DNA from 3 places in the Mesorhizobium sp. M4A.F.Ca.ET.020.02.1.1 genome. Region 2 is predicted to be linked to each of the others. Evidence: predicted binding sites of a transcription regulator. Region 2 holds the regulator's gene; each other region holds the start of a gene.
The links. The regulator LexA, encoded in region 2, represses DNA repair genes until DNA is damaged. The targets are predictions, from matches to a motif close to TGTTCNNNNTGTGTTCNG.
Positions count from the first base shown of each region.

Region 1: the regulator LexA is predicted to act here: its motif matches at 5,373-5,390, upstream of ssb (single-stranded DNA-binding protein).
Region 3: the regulator LexA is predicted to act here: its motif matches at 4,019-4,036, upstream of EN742_RS16835 (DNA recombination protein RmuC).

Region 1 covers NZ_RZOI01000036.1:6,852-15,791, reverse strand. The annotation lists gene uvrA (excinuclease ABC subunit UvrA) at 1-1,443, opposite strand, end outside; gene EN742_RS04745 (PhzF family phenazine biosynthesis protein) at 2,221-3,009, shown strand; gene EN742_RS04740 (hypothetical protein) at 3,072-3,356, opposite strand; gene EN742_RS04735 (ATP-dependent Clp protease proteolytic subunit) at 3,425-4,030, opposite strand; gene EN742_RS04730 (SRPBCC domain-containing protein) at 4,055-4,537, opposite strand; gene EN742_RS04725 (metalloregulator ArsR/SmtB family transcription factor) at 4,534-4,848, opposite strand; gene EN742_RS04720 (cupin domain-containing protein) at 4,892-5,281, opposite strand; gene ssb (single-stranded DNA-binding protein) at 5,491-6,015, shown strand; gene EN742_RS04710 (DUF2306 domain-containing protein) at 6,048-6,446, shown strand; gene EN742_RS04705 (OsmC family protein) at 6,477-6,902, shown strand; gene EN742_RS04700 (MarC family protein) at 6,920-7,549, opposite strand; gene EN742_RS04695 (VOC family protein) at 7,644-8,021, opposite strand; partial or broken gene EN742_RS04690 (hypothetical protein) at 8,060-8,584, opposite strand; gene EN742_RS04685 (AraC family transcriptional regulator) at 8,671-8,940, shown strand, end outside.
Region 2 covers NZ_RZOI01000164.1:6,751-9,628, forward strand. The annotation lists gene EN742_RS13200 (molybdopterin molybdotransferase MoeA) at 1-875, shown strand, start outside; gene lexA (transcriptional repressor LexA) at 992-1,726, shown strand; partial or broken gene EN742_RS13210 (ComEC/Rec2 family competence protein) at 1,720-2,878, opposite strand, start outside.
Region 3 covers NZ_RZOI01000247.1:2,389-7,218, reverse strand. The annotation lists gene EN742_RS16860 (DUF6481 family protein) at 1-278, shown strand, start outside; gene sugE (quaternary ammonium compound efflux SMR transporter SugE) at 352-666, opposite strand; gene EN742_RS38160 (hypothetical protein) at 895-1,260, opposite strand; gene EN742_RS16845 (cation diffusion facilitator family transporter) at 1,297-2,262, shown strand; gene EN742_RS16840 (GFA family protein) at 2,327-2,731, shown strand; gene EN742_RS16835 (DNA recombination protein RmuC) at 2,739-3,986, opposite strand; gene def (peptide deformylase) at 4,090-4,620, shown strand; gene EN742_RS16825 (plasmid stabilization protein) at 4,686-4,830, shown strand, end outside.

The sequences.
Region 1 (8,940 bases), on a different contig from region 2:
CACCCGCACCGCAATCTCGTTCTGCTTGTCGTTGAGCTGCGCCGGCAATTCGGTGAACCACTGGTCGGCCTTGCGGATCGACTGCTCGGTGACCTCGCCGATGTGTTTTCCCGCGATCTTCACCGCCAGCGCCTCGGGCTTCAGCCGATAACCATTGCAGGCGGGGCAGGGGGTGGCCGACATGAAGCGCTCGATCTCCTCGCGCATCCAGGCGGATTCGGTCTCCTTCCAGCGCCGATCGAGATTGGGGATGACGCCCTCGAAGGTCTTGGTCGTCTTGTAAGAGCGCAGGCCGTCATCATACTGGAAGGTGATCTCGCGCTCGCCGGTGCCGTGCAGGATCGCCTCCCGCGCCTCGGCGGAAAGATCCTTGAACTTGTCGCCGAGCTTGAAGCCATAGGCCTTGCCCAGCGCTTCCAGCGTCTGCGCGTAATAGGGCGAGGTCGACTTCGCCCACGGGCTGACTGCGCCGTCGCGCAGTGAAAGGTTCTCGTCGGGCACGACCAGATTGGCATCGATGGCGCGCTGGCTGCCGAGACCGTCGCAGGTCGGGCAGGCGCCGAACGGATTGTTGAAGGAAAACAGCCGCGGTTCGATCTCCGGAATGGTGAAACCTGACACCGGACAGGCGAATTTTTCCGAGAACAGGATGCGCTCATGCGTCTCGTTCTTCGACTTGTTGACCGAATCCTCACCGGTCAGGCTGGCGTCGAGCGGCCTGTCGGCGAATTCGGCCACCGCCAGGCCCTCGGCGAGCTTAAGCGCCGTCTCCATGGAATCGGCAAGTCGCGTCGCCAGGTCGCCGCGCACGACAATGCGGTCGACGACCACATCGATATCGTGCTTGTACTTCTTGTCCAGCGCCGGCACGTCGGCAATCTCGTAGAAGACACCGTCGACCTTGACGCGCTGAAACCCTTTCTTCTGCAGCTCCAGGAGTTCCTTGCGATACTCGCCCTTGCGGCCGCGCACGATCGGCGCCAGCAGGAACAGGCGCGTGCCTTCCTCAAGCGCCAGCACGCGGTCGACCATTTGGCTGACCGTCTGGCTTTCGATCGGCAGGCCGGTGGCCGGCGAATAGGGAACGCCGACGCGCGCGAACAGAAGCCGCATGTAGTCGTAGATCTCGGTGACGGTGCCGACCGTCGAGCGCGGGTTCTTCGAAGTTGTCTTCTGCTCGATGGAGATGGCGGGAGACAGCCCGTCGATCTGGTCGACATCCGGCTTCTGCATCATCTCCAGGAATTGGCGGGCATAGGCCGAGAGGCTCTCGACATAGCGGCGCTGGCCCTCGGCATAGATCGTGTCGAAGGCGAGCGACGACTTGCCGGAGCCTGACAGGCCGGTCATGACGATCAGGCTGTCGCGCGGCAGATCGAGATCGACATTCTTCAGATTGTGTTCGCGCGCCCCGCGAATGGAAAGGTATTTATGGTCGGCCATCGCCGGTCGCCGCCTCAGGTCTGGAATTTGCTGGAGTGGCGGGGTTTCCCGGCCATCCCCTATGTAGGTAGTTTTCCCGCCACGTCGAGAGACGCCACAACTCTCAACAGAAGCGTTTAACCGTCTTTCGCGCGGGCGGGCAAGCGGAAAGAACAAAGGCCGAACACGCTCCTGACAAAGCGGTGTGGAAATCCCGCCTCGACCTGACCTGGACGTAACCTCCCGGTGATCACATTTTCCGTTAATCGGCTTTTCAACGGTTGACGTCTCCGACTCACGGGAGCAGTGTCCGGGGGTCAACGGAGCCGGCTGTCTTTCGATGGCCTCGCCACCCAAAGGTGGCCTGCGAGACGCCGCAGGCTTTGCGATTTGCGCTTCGGACGACAATTGTCGCAACGGACCCAGGAGCGGAGCATGACGCCACCGGACAGTCCCTTGAGGCTCCACACGATGATGGAGCCACGGCGGGCATAAGTGCCAGGGCTTGGCGTGAGCGCTGCCCGACAAACCGTGACTTGCCGATTCCCAACAATCAGAGACCATAGTCGGATCGTCGGCTGAACGCCGCGGAGCATCCGAAATCAAACGCCGGCAGAACACTCCCGGCAAAAGTTGGATTTCAGATCCATGAAAGCCCCGTCAGACTGTAGAAGCAGCGGCGGGGCTTAAATTTGCGCCAGCGATGGCACTCGGTGCCGATGGCGCACCCGTCCTACGTCAACGTCGACCGATACATGGCGCGATTGGTGGGCCGTGAGTTCAATCCATCTCAATCCCATGCGTACACCCATCTTCCAGCTCGATGCCTTCGCTCACCGGCGATTTGCCGGCAATCCCGCCGCGGTCATGCCGATGGGCAGCTTCCCGGACGACGCGGTGATGCAGGCCATAGCCGCCGAAAACAATCTGGCGGAGACCGCGTTTCTCGTTCGCGAGGGGAGCGACTATCGGCTTCGATGGTTCACGCCCGTCACGGAAGTGCCGCTTTGTGGACACGCGACGCTTGCGAGCGCGGCGGTCGTGATGGAGCGGCTCGAGCCGGGTCGTCAGTCGGTCGTGTTTCATTCGAAGAGCGGGCCGCTCGTGGTTACGCGTGTGAATGCGGGCTACGTGTTGAACTTTCCGGCGCGCCCGTCGGAGAAAGCCGCGGCGGTCCCGCCGGGGTTCGCGCATGCCCTCGGCGTCGAACCTGTTGAAGTCTGGGTGAACGCGTTCAACTACATGGCGGTGCTCGACAGCGCGAGCACTGTGCGCTCACTTACGCCAGACATGGCGGCGATTGCTCGTCTGGACCGACCCGGTGTCATCGTGACGGCAGCAGGTGATGAAGCGTACGACTGCGTCAGCCGGTACTTCGCTCCAGCGAAAGGAGTTCCTGAGGATCCGGTGACCGGCGCCGCGCACTGCATGCTGGTGCCCTATTGGGCTCCGCGCCTCGGCAAGACAGAGTTGCGTGCGTATCAGGCATCGAAGCGAGGCGGGGAGATCACGTGCCGCGCGGTTGGCGAGCGTGTCGAGCTCGAAGGGCAGTGCGTGTTTTATCTCGAAGGCGAAGCGGAGATCTGATTTCAGCGGCTGGCGGCGCTCGCATTCCACGACGCGGCGGCAGCGCCGACGTTCAAAGCACCTTAATGGCTCGGCGGCCTGATCCCACCCGTCGCCATGTCGATGGTTATGCTGCCGGAAATCCTGACATCGGTATCGCCGATCTTGAACTGGCCGTTGCCGCTGGCGGGCAGCGCGTCCTCGGGCTCGGGCTGCGGGGCGGGCTTGGCGATGCGATAGTCGCTGCTCACGCCGGGCAGAGCAGCCTTCTGTGTCGAACTGTCATCGGCGAAGGCGGCGCCCGCCAACATGCTCGCGGTCGCGAGGGCGACGATGCGCAGGAGTCTGGACGAACGCTTGCTGGTCATCGCCGGACTATATTGGCGGCGCAGAAGCGATGCCAGACCGCACGCGATCACTTTGCCGCGTGCCGGCCTCATGCCGCCTTCTTGCGGGTGTCGTAGACATGGTCGACAAGACCCCAGGCCTTGGCCTCCTCGGCGGTCATGAAATAGTCGCGGTCGAGCGTGCGCTCGACCTCCTCGTAGGTGCGGCCGCAATGATGAGCATAGAGCTCGGTCATGCGCCGCTTGGTGCGCATGATGCCTTCGGCGTGACGTTGGATATCGGACGCCTGGCCCTGGAAGCCGCCGAGCGGCTGGTGCAGCACAATGCTGGCGTTGGGCAGTGCGATGCGCCGGCCAGGCGTACCGGCCATCAGCAGGAAGGACGCCATCGAGGCGGCAAAGCCCATGCACACGGTCGACACCGGGCAGGAGATGTACTGCATGGTGTCATAGATGGCGAAACCGCTGGTCACCACGCCGCCCGGCGAGTTGATGTAGAGCGATATCTCCTTGTCGGGATGGTCGGATTCCAGCGACAGAAGCTGGGCGCAGACCAGCGCCGACACACCGTCGTTGATCTCTCCGTTGATGAAGATGATGCGTTCGCGCAGCAGCCGCGAGAAGATGTCGAAGGCGCGTTCGCCGCGGCTCGAGTGTTCGATCACCATCGGCACCAGATTGGCAAGACCGCTCATTTCGTCTCTCCCTTGGTTCCTTGCTCAGGCCGCGCGCCGCAACTGCGGCGCATTCGCCGCGATCGCCCGTTTCGTGCCGCCCGCGCCAAAGGCGTGCCGGCAACCGGCACCGGCCATGGCGACGGCGGGCATGCGCGCAAAGCCCTCATGGACGATGCGCAGGTGCGTGCCGCCGGAAACCGTCGGGTCGAGCGTGAAGGTGACGATGCTGTCCAATCGGCCGTCGAGCGGCACTTGCCGTCCGCCATTGCCTTTGCTTGGCCGCTCGCGCCAGGAATAGCGCAGCAGCCTGCCGGGCTCGGCTTCGAGGATTTCGCACTCGATCGGCGCCTCTGGCCCGTCAAAGGCGAAACGGCTGCCCACTTCGGGAGTGATGTCGTTCGGCATCATCCAGGCCGCCAGCAATTCCGCTTCGGTCAGCGCGCGCCAGACTTTTTCAGGCGGATCGGTAAGCTCGCATTCGAAGTTGAGCGACGCATCGGCAGGAGGACGTTCGGTTGCCGTCATTGGTCCATTCCCTTCAAAACTGTCTTCAGTTTCTCGATGCGTTCCGGCCAGAACGCGCGGTAGCGCTCGATCCAACCGAGCAGCGGCTCAAGCCCTTCCGGCGCTGCGCGGTAATAGGCATTGCGGCCGGCGCGCCGCTCGACCACCAGGCCTGCGCCGCGCAGCACCGCCAGATGCTGCGACACCGCCGGCTGCGACACCGTCATGCCGATGCGCAGCTCCGACACGGTCATCTCGCTGGCGACCAGCCGCTCGTAGACGGCGCGCCGTGTCGGGTCGGCCAGCGCGCGGAAAATCTCTGCCTCAATCATGGCAGAAGCATAAGTCGATACTTATTGATTTGGCAAGCGCTGTTTACGAACCTTGCGGAAGCCAGCGCCTCACCAGCCCGGCCGCTCCATCGAAGGTGGCCTCGAAGATCGGCGACGCCAACACCGCGTGGATGTGAAGCGGTTCGTCGCCGACGTTGCGGAAGCCATGTTTCCTGTGCGCGGGGACGATGAGAGACTGGCCTGACGTCAGGACGCTGTGCTGGTCATCGATCCACACCTCGGCCATCCCGGCGACGACCGTGAGCACCTCCTCGACCGAATGCCAATGGGTCGGGGCGCCGACCGTGGGCTCGACCCATTGTTCGAATATGCAGAGTTGCGCCGCGCCGTTGCTGGCCGATACCAGCATGCGTGTCTCGACGCCCGCCCGCCATTGCTCGCGCTGCTGGTCCCCATGTGCGATCGACTTCACCTGGCACCCCATCCGTTCCCGATCACGTGGAAATTCCGGGCCGGAACACTACATGCTGCTGACAACCATTGACAGCGCATCGCCCACATCATAGAACGAAAAGAGAACAAAAACCTTGTGGGAAAAGCCAGTCACGACGGGCGGCGATTGCCCGCAAGCTGTAAGGTGCGGCGTCAAAAATTTGTTTCGGATGAGCGCGGAGAAGTACGATGGCGGGTAGCATCAACAAGGTCATTCTGGTCGGCAATCTCGGGGCGGACCCGGAAATCCGCCGCCTGAACTCGGGTGAGCCGGTCGTCAACATCCGCATCGCCACCTCGGAAAGCTGGCGCGACAAGAATTCCGGCGAGCGCAAGGAAAAGACCGAGTGGCACAACGTCGTCATCTTCAACGACCAGATCGCCAAGGTGGCCGAGCAGTATCTGAAGAAGGGCATGAAGGTCTATGTCGAGGGCCAGTTGCAGACGCGCAAATGGCAGGACCAGACCGGCAATGACCGCTACACGACCGAGGTCGTGCTGCAGAAATTCCGTGGTGAGTTGCAGATGCTCGACGCGCGCGGCGAGGGCGGCGGTCAGGTCGGCAGCTATGCCGGTGGCGGCAACAGCAGCCGCGGCTCGGATTTCGGCCAGTCCGGCACGAACGACAGCTTCAGCCGCGGCGGCGGCGGTGGCGGCTCCAGGGGTGGCGGCGGCGGTGCGTCGCGCGAACTCGACGACGAGATCCCGTTCTGAGCGCCCCACGTAACCGGCATTGAGGAGGGGAGATGTCGCTCGGACCATTGCTATCCGCGCCCCCTCCCATTCCGTGGCATGCATTCGCGGCCCTTGCCGCCCTGGCGATTGGCGGCGCGCAGCTGGCGCTTCCGCAAGGCACGCCGAGCCACCGCGTGATGGGCTATGCCTGGGCGGCGCTGATGCTTGTCATCGCCGTCTCGAGTTTCTGGATCCAGCAGATCCGCCTGATCGGCCCGTTCAGTCCGATCCATCTGCTGTCGATCCTGGTGCTGGTCACCGCGCCGCTGGCGGTGTGGTATGCGCACACCCATCGCGTCGCCGCGCATCGCGGCGCCATGATCAAGCTCTATGTCTTCGCCTTGATCGGCGCCGGCATCTTCACGCTGCTGCCTGGCCGGATCATGCATACGGTCGTGTTCGGTCAATAGGCTGGCCAAGGCCTCGCAAGGAAAAATGCCGTGAAAGCACGCGTCAAATGGGTCGAGGAACGCACCTTCGTCGGTGAGTCCGGCAGCGGCCACAAGGTTGTCCTCGGAACAGCGTCCGGCCCGGAGGGCAAAACGCCGGGGCCGAGCCCGATGGAGCTCGTGCTGATCGGCACCGGCGGCTGTTCGGCCTACGACGTCGTCCACATCCTCGAAAAAGGCCGCGAGGCGATCGAGGATTGCGTCGTCGAGCTCGACGCCGACCGGGCAGAGAAGGAGCCCAGGGTCTTCACCCGCATCCACATGCATTTCATCGTCAAGGGCCGCGGGCTCTCGCATGAAAAGGTGAAGCGCGCGATCGACCTCTCGATCGAAAAGTACTGCTCGGCGACCGCGATGATGGCCAAGACGGCGACGGTCACGCATGATTTCGAGGTCGTCGATACCGCCGCGAAATAAGGCAGCAGGGGTCCCGCTTAGGCAGCCATTAGTGCCCTGACGCCGTCCGCAACGAACTGTACGGCGAGCGCCGCCAGGATGACGCCGAGCAGCCGCGTCAGGATCGAGCGGCCGGTCTGGCCGAGGATGCGGTCGATGCGCTCCGCCAGCACGAACACCAGATAGGTGATGGCGAGGCAGACGAAGATGATGCCAACCAGCGCCGCCTGCGCCGCGAAACCGTCGAAGTGTCCCGACAGCAGCACCGTCGCCGAAATCGCGCCCGGGCCGGCGATCAGCGGGATCGCCAGCGGGAAGGCGGCGATATTGTGGATCATGTCCTTGGTGATGGCGACGTCGCCGATCTTCTCCTTGCGGTCCTGCCGGCGCTCGAACACCATTTCGAAGGCGATGAAGAAGAGCAGGAAACCGCCGGCGACGCGGAAGGCCGGCAGCGTGATGCCGAACACCGACAGGATCGAGGCGCCGGCAACCGCGAACAGCGCCATCACCAGGAAGCCGATCACCGAGGCCCGCACCGAAACTTGCTGGCGCTCCTCGCGGTTCATGCCGCGCGTCACAGCGAGGAAAAGCGGCGCCAGCCCGGGCGGGTCGATGGTCACCAGTATGGTGACGAAGGCATTGAACAGGCTGTCGAAGCTCGGCATCGCTGGTCCCCTCCCGCCGGGCGAAGCCCAAGCTCGTCAATTGGTAGAGCAAAGCGGGAGCGGTGGGAACAGGAAGGGAGGGGATTTCAGCCGGCTATTCAGCTTTGCCGCAGTAAGCCTCGAGCCGGTACCCGTCAGGGTCTATGACGAAGGCGGCATAGTAGTTTTCACCATAAGCGGCGCGCAAGCCAGGCGGGCCATTGTCCCTGCCGCCCTCACGCAACGCGGCCGCGTGGAAGGCATCGACGCTCTTTCGCGTCGGCGCGGCGAAGCAGAAATGCAGGCCGGACTCCGTGTCCGCCGGCACCGGCCGCGCGGCTTCATTCACCCAGAGCGCCACTGCATTGGCGCCATAGCCGAGCGAGCCGGGCGACTGGCTGAGGCAGCCATAGCCAAGTGGTTGCAGCAAGGCATCGTAGAAGCGCTTCGAGACAGTTGTGTCGCCAACGCCGAGCGAGATGTGGTCAAGCATCGTTTTCTCCGTTTTTTCATTAGGGTAGCCGATCAGCCTCAAGTCGTGCGGCGGGCGAGGAATTCGACCTCGAGCCGCCAGGTGGCGCCGCCGTCATGCGAGCGCTCGCCGAGCTAACGGAACGAATTCTCGGTGATGCGCGAAAAGCTCCAACGCACCGACGCGCCGGAGCCATCGGCGCCGACCTGCACGATCGTCTCGCCCTCGGCGCGGCCGAGCTGCCGGCTGTAGTATTGGTTGCGCGGATCGCTCCAGAAGATGTGCCAGGCATCGACCCCGGGATCGTAGACGCGCAGGGTCGTACCGTAGAACGTCCACGCGCCGAGAGATGTCTGTACACCAGTATTGCGCGCGGGCAGGATCCACACGTCCTGGATCGCCTTGCCCTCCAGAACCCAGCCGAAATGCACCTCGCCACGCCCGGTAAGAACCGTGCCGTCCTCGAGATGGCGGGTGGCGTCGAATGTCCAGGCGCCGACGAAGCGCCCATAGAGCGCCAGCTTTTCGGCTAGGCCGGGGTTGGGCTCGCCGCTGTGCAGGGCCTCAGCGAAGGAACCGATCATGACTACTGCCTCGTTTGTCAGGAGAGCACGACCAATAGAGGCAGGAAAGGGTTCTGCGCTTGGGGAAAATTGCTAACTTTCGGGCGATGACGACGCGTGAGAAGAAAATCGTCTCGGGCCGGGGCTGGCAGGTGTCGGACGTCGTGTGCACCGCCGGCGTCGGCGACAGCCCGTTCGAGGAAGAGCATCGCGGCTTTTGCGTTGCCGCGGTAACCCAGGGCACGTTCCGCTACCGGACACGCGAGGGCACGGCGATGCTTGCGCCCGGCGCGATCCTGCTCGGCAATCCCGGCGCCTGCTATGAGTGCGGGCATGAGCACGGCGCCGGCGACCGCTGCCTCTCCTTCCATTTTTCG
Region 2 (2,878 bases):
AGAATGTCAGGGACCTGGGCGGCGGCACGGTAGAGGTAACCCAGCCGACGGCGCAAGGACGCAACATCCGGCGTGTCGGACTCGATTTCGCGCAAGGCGATGTGCTGCTCGAAAGGGGCCGCCTGCTTGATCCCGCGGCACTGTCGCTGGCGGCATCCGCCAACCATCCGTGTTTGAGCGTGGTGAAGCGGCCGCTGGTCGCCATCATCGCCACCGGCGACGAACTGCTGCCGCCCGGCAGCGAGCTTGGTCCCGACCAGATCATTTCGTCCAACGCCTATGGCGTCGCCGCCGCCGCTCAGTCGGTCGGCGCCCGCGCGCTCGATCTCGGCATCGCCGCCGACCGCAAGGAAGCGATCGCCGCGCTGGTCAGGCAGGCCGTCGAGCAGCAGGCCGATGTCATCGTCACGCTGGGCGGCGCCTCGGTCGGCGACCACGATCTGATCCACGACGTGCTGACCGGCGAAGGCATGACGCTCGATTTCTGGAAGATCGCCATGCGCCCGGGCAAGCCGCTGATGTTCGGCCGGATGGGGCGCACGCGCTGTATCGGCCTGCCGGGCAACCCTGTCGCCAGCCTGGTCTGCTCGAAATTGTTCCTGAAGCCCTTGCTGGCGCGACTCGGTGGCCGCGACTTCCGGCAGGACCTGCGCGAGGCACGCCTGGGCACGGCGATGCAGGCCAATGATCTCAGGCAGGATTACGTGCGCGCCGTGGTCCGCGAAGAAGCCGGCTCAATGGTTGCCACCCCCTTCGGCATCCAGGACTCCTCGATGCTGCGCATGCTCGCCGACGCCAACGGCCTTGTCGTGCGGGAGCCCTTCGCCCCGGCTGCAGCCGCAGGCGACGCTTGCCGCGTGCTGATGCTACGCTGAACAAAACGTCAACGCATTCATTAAACTTTAAACGGTTGCGGAACACAACTGGAACAGATAGTGTTTGTTCTGGGTTTGTTTTTCTGATTCTGGTTTCAGAACCCGTGGGGGCCGCCATGCTGACGCGCAAACAACATGAACTCCTGATGTTCATCCATGAACGGCTGAAGGAAAGCGGCATTCCGCCCTCGTTCGACGAGATGAAGGAGGCGCTCGATCTCGCCTCGAAGTCGGGCATCCACCGGCTGATCACGGCGCTGGAAGAGCGCGGCTTCATTCGCCGGCTGCCGAACCGGGCGCGTGCTCTGGAAGTGCTGCGCCTGCCTGACTCGATCGCGCCCGGTCTCAATGCGGCGAAGAAGTTTTCGCCGAGCGTCATCCAGGGAAGCCTGGGACAGGGCAATCTCGGTCGGCAAATCAAACCGGCGTCGCCGTCGCGTACCCCCAGCAATGACGACGACGCTGTGTCGGCGGTGTCGATCCCGGTAATGGGCCGCATCGCCGCCGGCGTGCCGATCGACGCCATCCAGCACCAGACGCATTCGATCTCGGTGCCCCCGGACATGATCTCGGGCGGCGAGCATTATGCGCTGGAGGTCAAGGGCGACTCGATGATCGAGGCCGGTATCTTCGACGGCGATACGGTCATCATCCGCAACGCCGACACGGCGAGCCCCGGCGAGATCGTTGTGGCGCTGGTCGACGAGGAAGAGGCGACGCTGAAGCGCTTCCGCCGCAAGGGCGCATCGATCGCGCTCGAAGCTGCCAACCCTGCCTATGAGACCCGCATCTTCGGCCCTGACCGGGTCAAGGTGCAAGGCAAGCTGGTCGGCCTGATCCGGCGCTACTGAGCCGACGGCGCCAGTTTGACCACCGGTTTTTCGGGTCTCTGGTAAGGCGGCAGTCCCCTCGCCTCGCGAGAGTATTTGCGCTGCTCGTGCCATGGCCGGTAGGGCTTTTCGACCGCGTAGCGGATTGTTGCTTGCGCGCTCGCCGATTGCGGATCGAAGAAGACAGCGGCACTGCCGGAGCGGGCGAGCTGACGTTTGGTGACGACGAGGGCCAGCGAATTCCAGCAGGGACTGTAGGCGGTGGCGTCGTCGATGACGATCAGGTCGGCGAAGGCGCAGGCCGGCCGCGCCGTCTTGCGGTTTTCCGCGAGCGCCACGATTGCGCCTGACGGATGTCGGGCAAGGCATAGCCCGTCCCTGCAGTAAAATGGCGAGCCCGGCGGCAGGTCGAGCGGATCGATGTCGAAGCGTGCATCCCCTGTCTCGAAGGTCTCCGGCTCGACGATGGTCTCGGCCACCAGCGCGCGTTTCCAATTGTCGGTGGTGAATTCGTTCGACCGCACCCGGTTGACGGCGAGCTCGCCGCCTCCGATCGGCATCGCCACCAGATGCGCATCCTCCGAGATCAGCACATCGGGCGTGCGGGTATTGGAAACCGTCAGCAGGCCCGCCAGAGCGAAGGGGATCGCCGCAAGTCTCAGCCAGGTCGTGGCCATGGTCGCGATGACCAGCGCTATCGTCACGAAAAGCACCGACTGGATGGAGATCAGCCCGACGGCATCGACCGGCGAGCGTTCGGAAATCCACCCGGAGATCGCGATCATCGCGGTCAGGCCCTTGCCCATCAGATACAGGAATGGCCAGTCGAGGCCGAACGGCATCGTCAGGGCGCTGGCGACCCCCAGGAACATGACCACCGAAACGATCGGCATGACGGCCAGGTTGGCGACCAGGCTGAGTGGCGAAACGCGCTGGAAGTGCCAGATGGCGAAGAGCGCCGTGGCGCTGCCGGCGATGATCGAGGTCATGGCAAGGCCACCCATCCCCATCACCAGTTTGCGCGACGTAAAGCGAAGGAACGATCGCTTCGGCGGCGGCGTGGTCGTCCTGTCGGCGCGATAGTCGGCCCAGCCGGCATAGGCGCCGACCAGGGCAGCCGTGGCGGCGAAGGACATCTGGAAGCTCGGGCCGACCACTTCGTGCGGCGACACC
Region 3 (4,830 bases), on a different contig from region 2:
CGCGCGCGATACGCGAAGCCGAAAAGGCCAGGCTGAAGCAGGAAAAGCTGGCCCGCGAAGCGGCTGAGAAGGCCGCGCGCGAGGCAGCTGCCGAGGCAGCGCGCATTGCCGCCGAAGAGGCGGCTGCGGCGGAGGCCAAGATCCGGGAAGCCGAAGAGAACGAGCGCATTTCCCGCTTGCTCGCCGACGAGGCCGAACGCAAGGCCAAGCGCGATGCGCGCTATGCCGCGCGCAAGGCGCGTGTCGGCCGGACGCCTCCGGGCTTCTCGGCCCGCTAACAGCGGTTTCGTTCGAAGAGCAGGTTCAGGGTCGCCAAGGGCGGCCCCGAACGCGTTTGCCGTGCGGCAAACGTCAGGCCACCAGCTTCAAGCCGACGATGCCGCAGACGATGAGGCCGATGCAGGCGAGCCGAACCACGGTCGCCGGCTCGCCGAGCAGCCAGATGCCGAGCAGCGCGGTGCCGACGGTGCCGATGCCGGTCCACACCGCATAGGCGGTGCCGACGGGCAGCGCCTTCAGCGCCAGGCCGAGCAGGCCGAGGCTGACGATCATCGAGGCGACGGTCAGCACCGTCGGCACCAGCTTAGAGAAACCGTCAGTGTATTTCAGGCCGATCGCCCAGCCGATCTCGAACAGGCCGGCGAAAAACAGGTAAATCCACGACATCGGGACGCTCCATTCGCTGCGTGCTGCCCACAAGGCGCGTTGCGGTCCAACTGTGCCGACGCGCGGAGCAGCACTGGGAGCACGGGTCGTCCCGGCCGGGTTTTGGGAGAGAAGCGAGGTCGTCCTCGCCACACTGATATAGGCAGTCCTCGGCCCAATCAACAAAACACCGGCAGCATGATCCATGCCGCCGGTTGTAAATCCGCGCCGTGACGGATCAGCCGAGGCCTATTTGTCCTTGAGCCGCGTCGCCTTCACCGGCGGCGCCTTAAGGGCCGGGGCCGCGGCGGGCTTCTTCGCGTCCTTCTTCGGCTTACGGGCTTCCTTGCCCGCCTTCATCGCACCTTTAGCCATGATTCGTTCCTCCGATTGTGGGCGATGAAGTGAAACAAGAGAAAAGCCGGACTGCAAGAGGACATTGTCGGACGCGCGTGGCGGCCTAGCCGCTGTCAACCGGTTTTCGCCGGTGAATCGCCTGTGGACCTTCGACGGCCGAGCGTTAATGCGCACCACGACGAAACGGAATCGGGCGTCGCGCTTTAAGTCTTTGTCTTGATGCTCTCCCCAAAACCGCTGCGCAGTTTTGGGCCACATGCATTAAGCTCCAGGCGTCAACCGGGACAGCGCGGCATGGCTGGGCATGGCGGATCGAAAAAGGTCATCTACGCGGCGCTTGCCGGTAATCTGGCGATCGCGTTGACCAAATTCGCCGCCGCGGCCTTCACCGGCAGTTCGGCGATGCTTTCGGAAGGCGTGCATTCGCTGGTCGACACCGGCAATGGCGGGCTGCTGCTCTACGGCATGCATCGCGCCGCCCGCCCGCCCGATCGCAGCCATCCGCTCGGCCATGGCCGCGAGCTCTATTTCTGGAGCTTCATCGTCGCCCTCCTCGTCTTCGCGCTTGGCGCCGGCGTGTCGTTCTACGAAGGCGTGGTGCACATCATGGCGCCGGAGCCGGTCGCCAATGTCATGGTCAACTATGTCGTGCTCGGCCTTTCCTTCCTGTTCGAGGGCAGTTCCTGGTATGTGGCGCTGATGGCGTTCCGCCGTGAGAAGGGCAGGCTGGGCTGGTTCGAGGCGGTGCGGCTCAGCAAGGATCCAAGCGTCTATACGGTGCTGTTCGAGGACAGCGCGGCGCTGCTCGGCCTGGTCGTCGCCTTTGCCGGCATATTGGCGGCGGAAGTCTTTGCCATGCCCGAGCTCGACGGCGCCGCCTCGATCGGCATCGCGCTGATCCTCGGCTCGACCGCGATCTTCCTGGCGCGCGAGAGCAAGGGCTTGCTCATAGGCGAGCCGGCATTGCCGGAGGTGCAGAAGAGGGTGCTGGCCATCGTGCAGCAGGATCCAGCGGTGCGGCGGGCGAACGGCGTTGTCACCGTCCATATGGGACCGCAAGAGATCGTCGCCGGCCTGAGCGTCGAGTTCGAGGACCATCTGACGGCGCCCGAGATCGAAGTCTGCGTCGAGCGGCTGGAGGCGCGGCTGAAAACCGAGATGCCGGAGATCACGCGGCTGTTCGTCAAGCCGCAGACGACCGGAACGTGGGAGCAACGCCGCAAGCTGATCGACGCCGCGTCCGGCGACCAGCCGATTTAGCCAAGTCATTGCATGGTCCGGTTGCCGCGCTAGAATCTCCAAGACTATCCAGGGAGAAGCTAGGATGAAAATCGACGGCGGGTGCCATTGCGGCGCCATCACCTACGAAGCCGAGGTCGACCCCGAAAAGACCTCGATCTGCCACTGCACGGACTGCCAGCAATTGACTGGCACAGCCTTCCGCGTGACGGTTCCAGCCCCGGAAAGCAACTATCGGATCACCAGCGGCTCGCCGAAGGTCTACATCAAGACCGGATCCTCTGGCGCCAAGCGCGCGCAGGGCTTTTGCGGCGACTGCGGCTCCCATCTCTATGCGACCTCGGTCGGCGATGGGCCGAAGATTTATGGCATCAGGGCCGGTACGTCGCGTCAGCGCGAGGAACTGATTCCGAGAAAGCAGGTCTGGCACCGCTCCGCACTGCAATGGTTGCCGGAATTCCAGGGCATGACGACCATCGAGGAGCAGTAGCGCCGCCTCAGTCGCCGTCCTCGACAACCCTCAGCCTCAACTGGCCGGTCTTGGAATCCGCCACTCTGGCGCCGGCCTCGACCCTGCCGCCGCGCGGCGCCTCCGCTTCGCCTTCGCCAAACTCCAGCGCCTCGATCTTCTGGCCGCGCTTGGTCACTTTAGACGTCGAGACCAGAATGTCGTCGATGTCCTTGGCCGACTGGGTAAAATGCGTCTGCAGCCGGCGTACCCGCTCGTCGACACGCCCCACATCCTCCATCAGCCGGATCACCTCGCCCTGGATCAGATGCGCCTGCTCGCGCATGCGGGCATCCTTCAGGATTGCCTGGATGACCTGGATCGACAGCATCAACAGCGACGGCGAGACGATGACGACGCGGGCCCGGTGCGCCTTCTGCACCACCGCCTCGAAATTCTCGTGAATCTCGGCGAATACCGATTCCGAGGGCACGAACATGAAGGCGGTGTCCTGCGTTTCGCCCTGGAGCAGGTATTTGTCGGCGATATCGCGGATATGCACCTCGATATCGCGCCGGAAGGCCTGCGCCGCGGTCTTCTGCATCTCCGCGCCTTCGGCGGCGCGGATGGCGTTCCAGGCCTCCAGCGGGAATTTGGCGTCGATGGCGAGCGACGGTGCGCCGTTCGGCATACGCACCAGGCAGTCCGGCCGGCTGCCGTTCGACAAGGTCGCCTGGAATTCATAGGCACCATGCGGCAGGCCATCGGCGACGATCGTCTCCATGCGCGACTGGCCGAAGGCGCCGCGCGTCTGCTTGTTGGAGAGGATCGCCTGCAGCTGCACGACCTGGCCGGCGAGCGACTGGATGTTGCCTTGCGCGGTATCGATCACCGCCAGCCGTTCCTGCAGCTTGGCCAGGCTCTCATGCGTCGATTTGGTCTGCTCGGTCATGGTCTGGCCGATGCGGCCGGTCATGGCGTCGAGACGCTGGCCGATCGACTGGGTGAGCTCGGCCTGCCGCGCCCCGAACACTTCGGCGATAGCACCCATGCGCCCCTGCATCTCGGCCTGGGCCTGCAGGATGCCAGCCATCCGCGCCTCGGCGTCGCGTGCATGGTCGGCGGCCTCCGCCGCGGCGATCGTGCGTGCCTTGGCCGAGCGCCACAGCGCGATGACCAGCGCAACGAAGAGGCCGAGGAACAGGATCGCGCCGAAGGCCAGCATATGGCCGAGCGTGAGCGTGCTGGCGCCGAGCCGGGCCACGGGTTCGGAAAGGATGGAGCTCAGGTCGTTCATAAGGGCAGCATAGATGATTCGGCCCCCCGGCACAGATCAAAACGTGAACAGGTCAAAGCTGCCCCGGTTGACGCTTTTCGCATGACGTCTTAGGTGAGACGCCATGTCGATCAAGCCACTTGTCATTCTACCTGATCCCGTCCTGCGCCAGGTGTCCAAACCGGTCGAGCGCGTCGACGCGCCCTTGCGCAAGCTGGCTGGCGACATGCTGGACACCATGTATGACGCGCCGGGCATCGGCCTGGCGGCCATCCAGATCGGCGAGCCGCTGCGCATGCTGGTCATCGACCTTGCCAAGGAGGACGAGACGCCGGCGCCACATGTCTTCATCAATCCGGAAATCCTCGAAAGCTCCGACCAGCGTTCCGTCTATGAGGAAGGCTGCCTGTCGATTCCGGATTACTATGCCGAGGTCGAGCGTCCCGCCGCGGTGCGGGTGAAGTATCTCGACCGCGACGGCAAGCTGCAGGAGATGCAGGCCGAAGGGTTGATGGCGACCTGCCTGCAGCATGAGATCGACCATCTCAACGGCGTGCTGTTCATCGACCACATCTCGAAGCTGAAGCGCGACATGGTCGTGAAGAAATTCAGGAAGCTCGCCAGGGACAAGGCGCCGGGCAAGCTGGTGGGCTAGGGGGTACCGTTTCTTGAGTCTGGGTGCAGATATTGATATCATTGATATCAATCTGAGGCACGCTGATGGGTGACATGCTGATCAGGGGTATTCCCGAACCTTTGAAACGTGAAATCGAGCAGGCGGCCCGCATCGGCGGCCAAAGCCTGTCGGGCAAGGCCATCGATCTCCTGCGCAAGGGCATCATCGCTGAGAAGGAAGCCCGGTCGG